Regions from separate parts of the Pantoea nemavictus genome, predicted to be linked through region 2. Evidence: predicted binding sites of a transcription regulator. Region 2 holds the regulator's gene; the other holds the start of a gene.
The links. Region 2 encodes CRP, which controls carbon source genes, mostly activating them, when cyclic AMP is high. Its sites were predicted from a motif close to ATGTGANNNNNNTCACAT; they were not measured.

Region 1: a site for CRP is predicted at 3,407-3,424, ahead of WH298_RS11310 (YjcB family protein). Genes of this name have one in related genera too.

The regions. Positions count from the first base shown of each region.
Region 1 covers NZ_JBBGZW010000001.1:2,477,594-2,482,897, forward strand. Annotated here, with positions in the region: gene WH298_RS11295 (IS3 family transposase) at 1-215, opposite strand, end outside; gene WH298_RS11300 (MATE family efflux transporter) at 741-1,997, shown strand; gene WH298_RS11305 (ATP-grasp fold amidoligase family protein) at 2,006-2,956, shown strand; gene WH298_RS11310 (YjcB family protein) at 3,013-3,294, opposite strand; gene soxS (superoxide response transcriptional regulator SoxS) at 3,552-3,983, opposite strand; gene soxR (redox-sensitive transcriptional activator SoxR) at 4,082-4,558, shown strand; gene WH298_RS11325 (glutathione S-transferase family protein) at 4,601-5,266, shown strand.
Region 2 covers NZ_JBBGZW010000001.1:1,735,364-1,740,667, forward strand. Annotated here, with positions in the region: gene WH298_RS07955 (LysE family translocator) at 1-443, opposite strand, end outside; gene WH298_RS07960 (hydrolase) at 504-1,520, shown strand; gene WH298_RS07965 (YheU family protein) at 1,523-1,741, shown strand; gene WH298_RS07970 (phosphoribulokinase) at 1,803-2,672, shown strand; gene WH298_RS07975 (OsmC family protein) at 2,770-3,174, opposite strand; gene crp (cAMP-activated global transcriptional regulator CRP) at 3,479-4,111, shown strand; gene WH298_RS07985 (YccS/YhfK family putative transporter) at 4,170-5,304, shown strand, end outside.

The DNA of each region.
Region 1 (5,304 bases), 740 kb from region 2:
GATTGCAGCTCACGCGTGAGGTTAAGAAGCTGGTCTTCTAGCTCCTTGATTTTTCTGCCTTCTTCGGAAGATAGCCCAGAAAACTTCTTCTTCCAGCTATAGAAAGTGGCCTCGGAAATGCCAAGCTCCTCACAAATTTCCCTGACTTTCACTCCCGTTTCAGAAGCTTTAATGGCATTTGTGATTTGCTCTTCGCTATATCGTGACTTTCTCATAAATGCTATTACCTTTCTTATCAATTAGTGGATGAGAATTACTGTATTAATATCTGGCACTGCAAAAACACTATTAATGCAGTATTAAAGTGCGCGATTTGAATTGCGAGGGTTAAATTAAGATATTTATAAGAAATATCATCATGGGATAAATCTTATTTTATTATGAATGCCAATGAACGCCTTCCGGGCGTTAGGTTTTTGATATAAATTCTCTCCATCCCAAATGCAGAAAAATACTACATTCCATGGAAAACGGCATAAACCCCTTACAGAAATATCGGGCTATGCCAGTAAACCTTTGCTTAGAATTTAGGCTGAAATCGTTTACATCCACTGAGTTTCGCGCCGGATTTAATCAGAATTTTCCTGAATATATTCTCTAATTATCGACGCGAGTCTCATTTTTCGGACCAGTTTGGTTTGAAGTTCTTAAAATAAGTCAGGCCCACTGAGCGCTTGTTAATTCATTTCAAGGATGTTGTACCGAAAGTTGTTGTAGTTCGTAATACTAAGGATCAGTCAATGAAATTGAGCGTAATGTCTAATGCCGCCTGGATGATGTCTGAAAAGATTGTCTCCGTGTTCGGCGTCATATTTGTGACCTCCTACGTGGCAAAATCCTTTGGCCCAACCATCTTTGGCCAAATGGCGTTTTCCGCCTCGCTATTCTCCATGGTGCAAACTGTGGCGATTTTCGGGACAGAAACCATTTTGTTTAAGCGCATCAGTAAAAGTGCGCCGAAAGGTCTGCGCCTGATGACCGTAGCGCGCAACATGCGCATGGTGTTACTGCTGCTCACTTCGCTGCCGGTGTTGATTTGGGTCTGGTACAACATGCAGGAAAATTTCCTTGCCTTTGCTCTGGCCTCGTTTATTTCTTCGGTTTTCGTCACGCAGGACACTTTCAGCGTTTATAACAACGCGCGTTTGGCTTCGCGGCTAAATACCATCGCCAACTCTGTCGGTTTGCTGCTGGGTTTCACCCTGAGTTTTGCCATCGCCTGGCTGCACCTCAATCCGCTGTGGCTGACCGTTTCGATTGTCGCCGTCACGCTGGTGCCGTACGTGATTAAGCGCTTTAACTTTTATCGCGAGAATCAGGATGTGGCGCCGCCACAAGAGAAGCGCGGTACCTATCTGCGCTATCTGCTGTACGCCGGACTGCCGCTGGCTATCTCCAGCATCTTTATCTCGGTGCAGGTGAAAGCGGCACAGATGTTCCTGGCGGGTATCGCCTCTGCGCGCGACCTCGGCCTGTTCGCTGCCGCCAATACTATTTCGGCTTCATGGATTTTTATCCCGGTCGCCATCATCACTTCCTGTTTCTCGGAAATTTTCCGTGAGCGTGGAGAAGCCGCCATCAAGCTGACAGCACGGCTTAATGGTTATGTCATGGGTGTTTCATTGTTGTTGTTAGCGGTGATCGCGATGTACGGCGAAAAAATCATCATCGCTTTGTATGGTCACGAGTACACACAGTCAGGAAGTCTCATTACGTTGTTGTCGTTAGCAACCTGCTTTTCGGCGATGGGGACCGTGGCGTATCGCTACATGGTCAAAGAAGGCGGGTTTAATTATCTGTTGAAGAAAATTGTTTGCCTGATGGTTATCAGCTTGCCGCTGTCGTGGTGGCTGATCCAAAGCTACGGCATCATGGGTGCCGCCTGGAGCGTTTTCATCTCAGAATTGCTGTCCCTTACCGTAATGAATTACTTCTTCAAAAACGGCGTCATCCAAAAAATCCAGGTTTCCTCACTCAACTACAAAACCTACAAATGAGGTCAGATATGCTCAAGTTGAAAGAAGAACTCAGAAGAAGCGTGCAGTACTTCATTAAGAAGATGCCCTGGGCTACCCAGGATCGTATCTACTACTTTCACAAGTTCCGCAGGCTGCCCAATCTGCGTGAGCCGAAAGTCTTTAACGAGAAGGTGCTGTACCGCAAATTTGTCCACGGTGATTATCAGATCTATGGCCGTCTGTCGGACAAATATTCGGTGCGCGAATACATCGCCGAGAAAGTGGGCAGCGAATACCTGATCCCACTGGTGTATGAAACCAGCGATCCAAGCTCGCTGCATACGCTGCCGAGCTGGAAAAACACGGTTATTAAGCCGAATCACGCGTCTAATATGGTCGAAATCCTGCTGGAAGAGCCGGATGCACTGAAGAAGCAGCAGATCATTAGCGACTGCCACCGCTGGCTGAAGACCGACTTTGCTAACGAAGCGCGTGAGATTCATTACCGCTACATTAAGCCGCGCATCCTGGTCGAGCAGTATATTGGCGATGGTAAAACGGCGCCGATCGATTACAAATTCCACATGTTCAATAAGCGCGATGGCAGCTTTGAATATGTGCTGCAGGTGATCTACAACCGCTGTAATCCGCTGTTGTCGATGAATTTTTACGTTAACAATCTTAACGAGGCGTATCACAAGATTCGTGATACTGGCCTGGACGTTACGCCGCAGATGGCCTCGTTACAGCACGCCCTGGCGCTGAGTAAAAAGCTGGCGAGTGATTTCGATTATGTGCGCGTGGATTGGTACATCGATAACGACCAGATCTACTTCGGCGAATTAACCTTCACGCCGGGCGCTGGCTTGGTTACCGGTCTGGATCGCGGGCTAAATCAAATGATGGGTGATATGTGGATTCAGGATCGTCGCGGTACGAAGATACCGGGCGTCACGGTGGCGGAAGTGACTATTCCGGCCGTATTGAAGAAAATTTAAGAATCACACAGCAAAATAAAAAACCCCGCGTAAGCGGGGTTTTTTATGGGCAGCGATTAAGGCATTGGCCAGTCGGTCGGCGTTTGGCTCATCACTTCGATAAAGGCGTTCTTCGAGATTTCCATAAAGTTGTGCAGATTCTCCATGCTCAGCGTAATGCCAAGCAGGCCGGTAACAAACCAGCAGGACATGCCAACCCCAATTCCCCCGCACAGCAGCGCCATTACGTGATGACTGTTTTGACGCAAACGAATTTTCATGGTGCTGGCGAAGAACATCATTACCGCGCTCAGGAGTTCCCAGCGCATAACGATCAAACTGGTGGTTAACGTAGCCATCTGTAGCAAACCTCTTAGGATCAGTGATATCCCCGACATTCGATCGACATCACGGGCGGCAAAGAAGGAAGGTCAGGGAAGCCCTTCTGGCCGTCTTACTGCAAACATGAAAGTGTGACTTGGCTCACATTATATCACTCGATTTTAAATTTTGAACAAAATTTATACCTTGTATGGTAGAAAAATTTTTATCGAAAATTGGGGGAGGAGACAGGCAGGAAAGGGGAGGTGCGCCCGCACGGGGCGCGCTGAAAAGGTTAGCTTACCGGGCAGCACTCGCCGGTAGTACGCTGGGCAAAGCTGTTCATGCTGCTATCCACACAGTCAAAGCTGAGCAAGCGCGGACGCTGAATCATCGCCTGACGGCGCATGGTATGACGATAAGCGGTCGGCGTTTGCGAGAACTGGCGGCGGAACACGCGCGAGAAAGTCTGCTGCGAGTCGTAACCGTACTGCATGGCGATATCAAATACCGGACGCTGAGTTTGACGCAGTGCTTCTGCGGCCAGCGTCAGGCGACGTTCGCGAATATAGCCACCCAGCGTTTGTTTCGTGACGGCACGGAACATACGCTGCAGATGCCATTTTGAGTAACCTGATTTTGCTGCGACTTCATCAATTGATAGCGCTTTATCCAGATTCTGATCGATCCAGTGGGTCAGCGAATGAATGATTTCCTGTTGCATCATAGCCTCATCCTTCTGATGGTTATTACCTGGTTAGAAATTCGAAGTTTTGCTGGGGTGCGAGTATAATTCCTCAAGTTAACTTGAGGTAAAGGCCCTAAATGAAAAAAGAACGCAATTACCCGAAGCCGGTGCTGACGCCGGGCGAAGTCGCCAAACGTAGCGGCGTAGCGGTCTCCGCGCTGCACTTTTATGAAACCAAAGGATTGATTTTCAGCTCGCGCAACGGCGGCAATCAACGTCGCTATAGCCGCGACGTATTGCGCCGCGTGGCGATTATTAAAATTGCGCAACGCATCGGCATTCCACTCGCCACGGTGAGCGATAGTTTGAACCATGTGCCGGCTAACAAGCGTATGTCGACGCAGGAGTGGGATGCGCTAACCCAACATTGGCGTGAAGAGCTGGATAAACGCATCGAAACGCTCACCCGCTTGCGTAACGATCTTGATGGCTGCATTGGTTGCGGCTGTTTATCGATGCGTGACTGCCCGCTGCGCAATCCGGGTGACCGCCTGGGCGAACAAGGTTCGGGTGCGGTGTTACTCGATCCCGAGCAAGACGAGCAGAAGCGTTAATCCGCTATACTTGCCAGCACACTTACCGGCAAGGAAAACCGCATGATCACCGTTCACCATCTGGAAAATTCCCGCTCGCATCGCGTGTTATGGCTGCTGGAAGAGCTGGCGGTGCCTTACCAAATTAAACGTTACCAGCGCGAGAATAGCTTGCTGGCGCCCGACTCGTTAAAGAAAGTGCATCCGCTGGGAAAATCGCCGGTTATTACCGATGGCAATCGTGTGGTTGCTGAGTCAGGCGCCATCCTTGAGTACCTGCAGCAGAAATATGACAGCGAGCATCAGCTGATGTTAAGCGATGAAGAGGAGCAGATTCAGGCGCGTTACTGGCTGCACTACGCTGAAGGATCGCTGATGCCGCTGCTGGTGATGAAGCTGGTGTTTGCGCAGCTGGGCAAAAAGCCGGTGCCGTGGCTGTTGCGTCCGGCGGGTATTGCGCTGAGCAAAGGGATTCAAAAGGCCTGGCTGAACAAACAGCTGGCGTTGCACGGCAGCGTGATCGAACAACATCTCTCGCAACATCCCTTTTTTGCCGGTTCACGATTTAGCATCGCCGATGTGCAGATGAGCTTCCCGCTGCTGGCACTGCAAATGCGCGGTTCCCTGCGTGATATGCCCGCCACCGCGCGCTGGCTGGAAACCATGCAGCAGCGCGCCGCCTGGCAGCGCGCGTTAGAGCAGGGTGGCCCGATTCAACTGCAGAGTTGATTGCGGCCAGGTCGTCATGAATGACGCCCCGACAAAGC
Region 2 (5,304 bases):
ATCGCCACCACCGAATGAAGATATTCCGTGCCCGCCAGGCTGAAGCTGGCCACAGCACCGAGCGCCATTAGCCAGGCTTTCGGGTTGATCAGCTGCAGCAAACCGCCTTGCCAGAATGGCATCTGCTTCACCGTGACATCGTCGGTTTCCAGCTTTTCATACGCGGCGGTAGCGATTTTCCACGCCAGCCACAGCAGATAGAGGCTACCGGCAATCTTCAGGATCAGATGTAGTGAGGGATAAAGCAGGATAAGACTGCCGATACCAAATGCCACCATCAGCAACATGACTTGCATACCAATCATGATACCAATGAGCAGCGGAATGGTGCGCAGGAAGCCAAAATTAGCACCAGAGGCGGTAAGTAACATATTATTGGGCCCGGGCGTGATGGCTGCGACCCAAAGAAAACCTAACATTGATAAAAAAAGACTCAGTTCCATGTATATTCGGGTGCTCCTCACCCAGTAAAGCGAACAACCCATCGAAGCTATCAGCGACTTATGCATCAGACAAGCCTTTACCCAAGCTATTTTGATCGCCCCAGCGGCGAGCGCTTTAAACCACTGCGCGGATTCACTAACGCGCACCTGCAAACGCTGCTGCCGCGCATTCTGCGCCGCCGGGTCAGCTTACGTCCGCACTGGCAGCGTCTTGACTTGCCGGACGGCGATTTTGTTGATTTAGCGTGGAGCGAAGATCCGGCGCAGGCGCGTCACAAGCCGCGCATGGTGATGTTTCATGGCCTGGAAGGCAGCTTTCGCAGCCCCTACGCGCACGGCTTGATGCAGGCGTGTCAGGCACGTGGCTGGCTGGCGGTAGTGATGCACTTCCGCGGCTGCAGCGGCGAACCGAACCGCCTGGAGCGCATCTATCACTCCGGTGAGACCGAAGATGCCACCTTTTTCCTGCACTGGCTGCAGCGTGAATGGGGCACGGTGCCGACTGCTGCGGTGGGTGTTTCGCTCGGCGGCAACATGCTGGCCTGCCTGCTGGGATTGCAAGGTAACGATGCGCCCATTGATGCCGCCATCGCCATCTCAGCACCGCTGGCGCTCGAGCCGTGCAGCACCAAACTGGATGTCGGCTTCTCGCGTTTCTATCAGCACTATTTGCTGACGCGGCTGAAGAAGAACGCCACGCGTAAATTACACGCCTGGCCCGGCACGTTGCCGGTCGATCTCAGCCAACTGCGCGCTTTTCGCCGCTTACGCGAATTTGATGATGCGATAACCGCACGTGCGCACGGTTTTATTGACGCGAACGACTATTATCAACGTGCTAGCGCCATGCCGCTGCTGACCGGCGTGCGCAAACCGTTATTGATCATCCATGCGCAAGACGATCCTTTTATGACCGATGCCGTGATCCCGCGCCCCGAACAGCTGTCAGCCTCCACGCAGTATCAGCTGACGCAGCACGGTGGCCACGTTGGCTTCGTCGGCGGCAGCTTGCTTAAACCAAAAATGTGGCTGGAACAGCGCGTACCCGATTGGCTCTCAACGTATCTGGATGTGTAATTGTGATTATTCCCTGGCAAGAACTCGAAGCGGACACGCTGGAAAATCTGATTGAAACCTTTGTGTTACGCGAAGGCACCGATTACGGCGAGCAGGAGCGCAGTTTGCTGCAAAAAGTTGCCGATGTGCGGCGTCAGCTGGAGCGCGGCGACGTCGTGTTAGTGTGGTCAGAACTGCATGAATCCATCAATATCATGCCGAAGGGTGAATTCCGCGGCTGATGCACCCAAGCGCAATTCGTGGTAACAATGCTCATCGCCGGACCTCACAGGGAGCTCTGTTATGTCAGCCAGGCATCCAATTATTGCCGTCACCGGTTCCAGCGGTGCCGGAACCACCACCACCAGCCTCGCCTTCCGCAAGATTTTCCAGCAGCTTAATCTGCATGCGGCGGAATTAGAGGGCGACAGTTTCCATCGCTTCACGCGTCCGGAAATGGACATGGCGATCCGCAAAGCGCGCGATCTCGGCCGCCACATCAGCTATTTCGGCCCGGAAGCCAACGACTTTGGCTTACTGGAGCAAACGTTCAAGCATTATGGCCAAACCGGCCTGGGCGAATCGCGGAAATATCTGCACACCTACGATGAAGCCGTGCCGTGGAATCAGGTGCCCGGCACCTTCACGCCGTGGCAACCGCTGCCGGAAAACACCGATGTGCTGTTCTATGAAGGCTTACACGGCGGCGTGGTCACACAGCAGCAGAATGTGGCGGAGCATGTTGATCTGCTGGTGGGCGTGGTGCCGATTGTTAACCTTGAGTGGATTCAGAAGCTGGTGCGCGACACCGGCGAGCGCGGCCATTCACGTGAGGCGGTGATGGATTCGGTGGTGCGTTCGATGGAGGATTACATCAACTTCATCACGCCACAGTTTTCACGCACGCACATCAACTTTCAGCGCGTGCCAACCGTTGACACCTCAAACCCGTTTGCCGCACGTGAAATTCCATCACTCGATGAAAGCTTCGTAGTGATTCACTTCCGCGGGCTGGAAGGTATCGCCTTCCCCTATTTGCTGGCGATGATTCAGGGATCGTTTATTTCCCACATTAATACGCTGGTGGTGCCGGGCGGCAAAATGGGATTGGCGATGGAACTGATAATGCTACCGCTGGTTCAGCGACTAATTGAAGGAAAACGGATTGAGTGAGGGTTACTCGCCGGTATGGAACCGGTCGCCATGAATGGCGACTCTACAAAAAACGCGATGATTTCGTAGGGTGCGCATTGATGCGCACCTGGAAGCATTAAAGCTCGATCACTTCATAGCTGTGGGTGATTTCCACGCCCTTGCCCAGCATAATCGCCACAGAACAGTATTTTTCCGCAGAGAGATCAACCGCGCGCGCTACGGCTTTATCGCTCAACGCTTTGCCGCTGACGATAAAATGCAGGTTGATATGGGTAAAAATGCGTGGAGCTTCTTCGCGGCGTTCTGACGTCAGTTTGACTTCGCAATCGGCGACATCGCTGCGCCCTTTTTGCAGAATCGACACCACATCAATGGCGCTACAACCACCGGCGGCCATGAGCACCATCTCCATAGGACTTGGCGCTTTATCACCGGAATTACCGTCCATTAATACCTGATGACCGGATGAGGATTCTCCGAGAAAGGTAAGACCTTCCACCCATTTCACTCGTGCCTGCATGATTCTTTCTCCTGAAGCGGCGGTTTTGCCGCCAGATTACGCTTTCACCTGATAAACAGCAATCCAGACTATTCCCCCGTTTGCTGAAGCGAGACAACACAAGACAGCTCGCAAAAGCTGTGCTACAAACAGTGCTGAAAATATTTTCGTCGTTACAGACGAAGGCGGGAAGAATCAAAAGCGTAGCTTAAGAATGACCCGGAATAATTTTTCCATTACTGGAAACGCTCGACGATTAAACCGCCTGACAGGGAAAAAATGCCCCCTGTATTTTGGGCACGATTACAACAGAGGATAATAGCGAATGGTTCTCGGCAAACCGCAAACAGACCCTACACTCGAATGGTTCCTGTCCCATTGCCATATTCACAAATATCCATCCAAAAGCACGCTCATCCATCAGGGTGAGAAAGCGGAAACGCTGTACTACATCGTTAAAGGTTCCGTAGCGGTACTGATTAAAGATGAAGAAGGCAAAGAGATGATTCTCTCCTACCTCAATCAGGGAGATTTCATCGGCGAACTCGGTCTTTTCGAAGAAGGCCAGGAACGTAGTGCCTGGGTGCGTGCGAAGTCTGCCTGCGAAGTGGCTGAAATTTCCTACAAAAAATTCCGTCAGCTGATTCAGGTAAACCCGGATATTTTAATGCGACTTTCGTCGCAAATGGCGCGTCGTCTGCAAGTGACATCGGAGAAAGTGGGCAACCTCGCTTTCCTTGATGTGACAGGACGTATTGCGCAAACGCTGCTTAATCTGGCTAAACAGCCAGATGCGATGACTCACCCAGACGGCATGCAAATCAAAATCACCCGTCAGGAGATTGGTCAGATCGTGGGCTGCTCACGCGAAACTGTGGGCCGTATCCTGAAAATGCTGGAAGATCAGAATCTGATCTCCGCACACGGTAAAACCATCGTCGTTTACGGCACCCGCTAATTTCTTCTCACCCACGGCGTGATGGCAACATCGCGCCGTTTCTATTTGCGATGAGCTGATGTGGCGCCGAATCATCTATCATCCTGAAGTCAACTATGCGCTGCGGCAAACGCTGGTGCTGTGCCTGCCTGTGGCTCTCGGTTGGCTGTTTGGCGATCTGCAAAAAGGTCTGCTGTTCTCGTTAGTGCCTGCCTGCTGCAATATGGCGGGTCTGGATACGCCGCATAAACGCTTCTTCAAACGCCTGATTGTCGGTGGTTCGCTGTTTGCCACCGGCAGTTTCCTGATGCAAATTTTGACCGCTTACCAGATTCCGCTGCCGCTGATCCTGCTGGCGCTGCCGCTGCTGATCGGCGTAACCGGCGAAATCGGCCCGCTGCATGCACGCCTGCTGCCCGCCACTTTAATCGCCGCCATCTTTACGCTCAGCCTGGTTAGGCGCATGCCGATATGGGTGCCGCCGCTGCTCTATATTGGCGGCACGCTGTGGTACGGCTTATTCAACTGGTTCTGGTTCTGGCTGTGGAAAGAGCAGCCGATGCGCGAATCACTCAGCCTGCTGTTCCGCGAACTGGCCGATTATTGCGATGCCAAGTACACCTTATTGACGCAGCTAACCGATCCGGAAAAAGCGCTGCCACCGCTGCTGGCACGTCAGCAAAAGGCGGTCGATCTCATTACCACCTGCTACCAGCAAATGCATATGCTGTCGGCCAGCCGCGATAACAGCCACAAGCGCCTGACGCGCGCCTTCCAGGTGGCGCTGGATTTACAGGAACACATCTCGGTCAGCCTGCATCAGCCTGAAGAGGTGCAGAAGCTGGTGGAGGAGAGTCACGCTGAAGCGGTGATCCGCTGGAACGCCAAAATTATCTCCGCACGGTTACGCGTGCTGGCCGATGCCATTCTCTATCATCAGCTGCCGGATCGCTTTCATATGGAGAAACAGCTCGGCGCGCTAGAGAAAATTGCCCGCCAGCATCCGGATAATCCGGTCGGCAATTTCTGCCTCTACCACTTCAGCCGCATCGCCCGCGTATTGCGCACGCAGAAACCGCTCTACACGCGCGACCTGATGGCCGATCGTCAACGTCGTTTGCCGCTGTTGCCAGCACTGCGCAGTTATCTGTCGTTCAAATCCACCGCCTTACGCACTGCGGCCCGCTTCGCCGTGATGCTGATGTTTGGCAGCT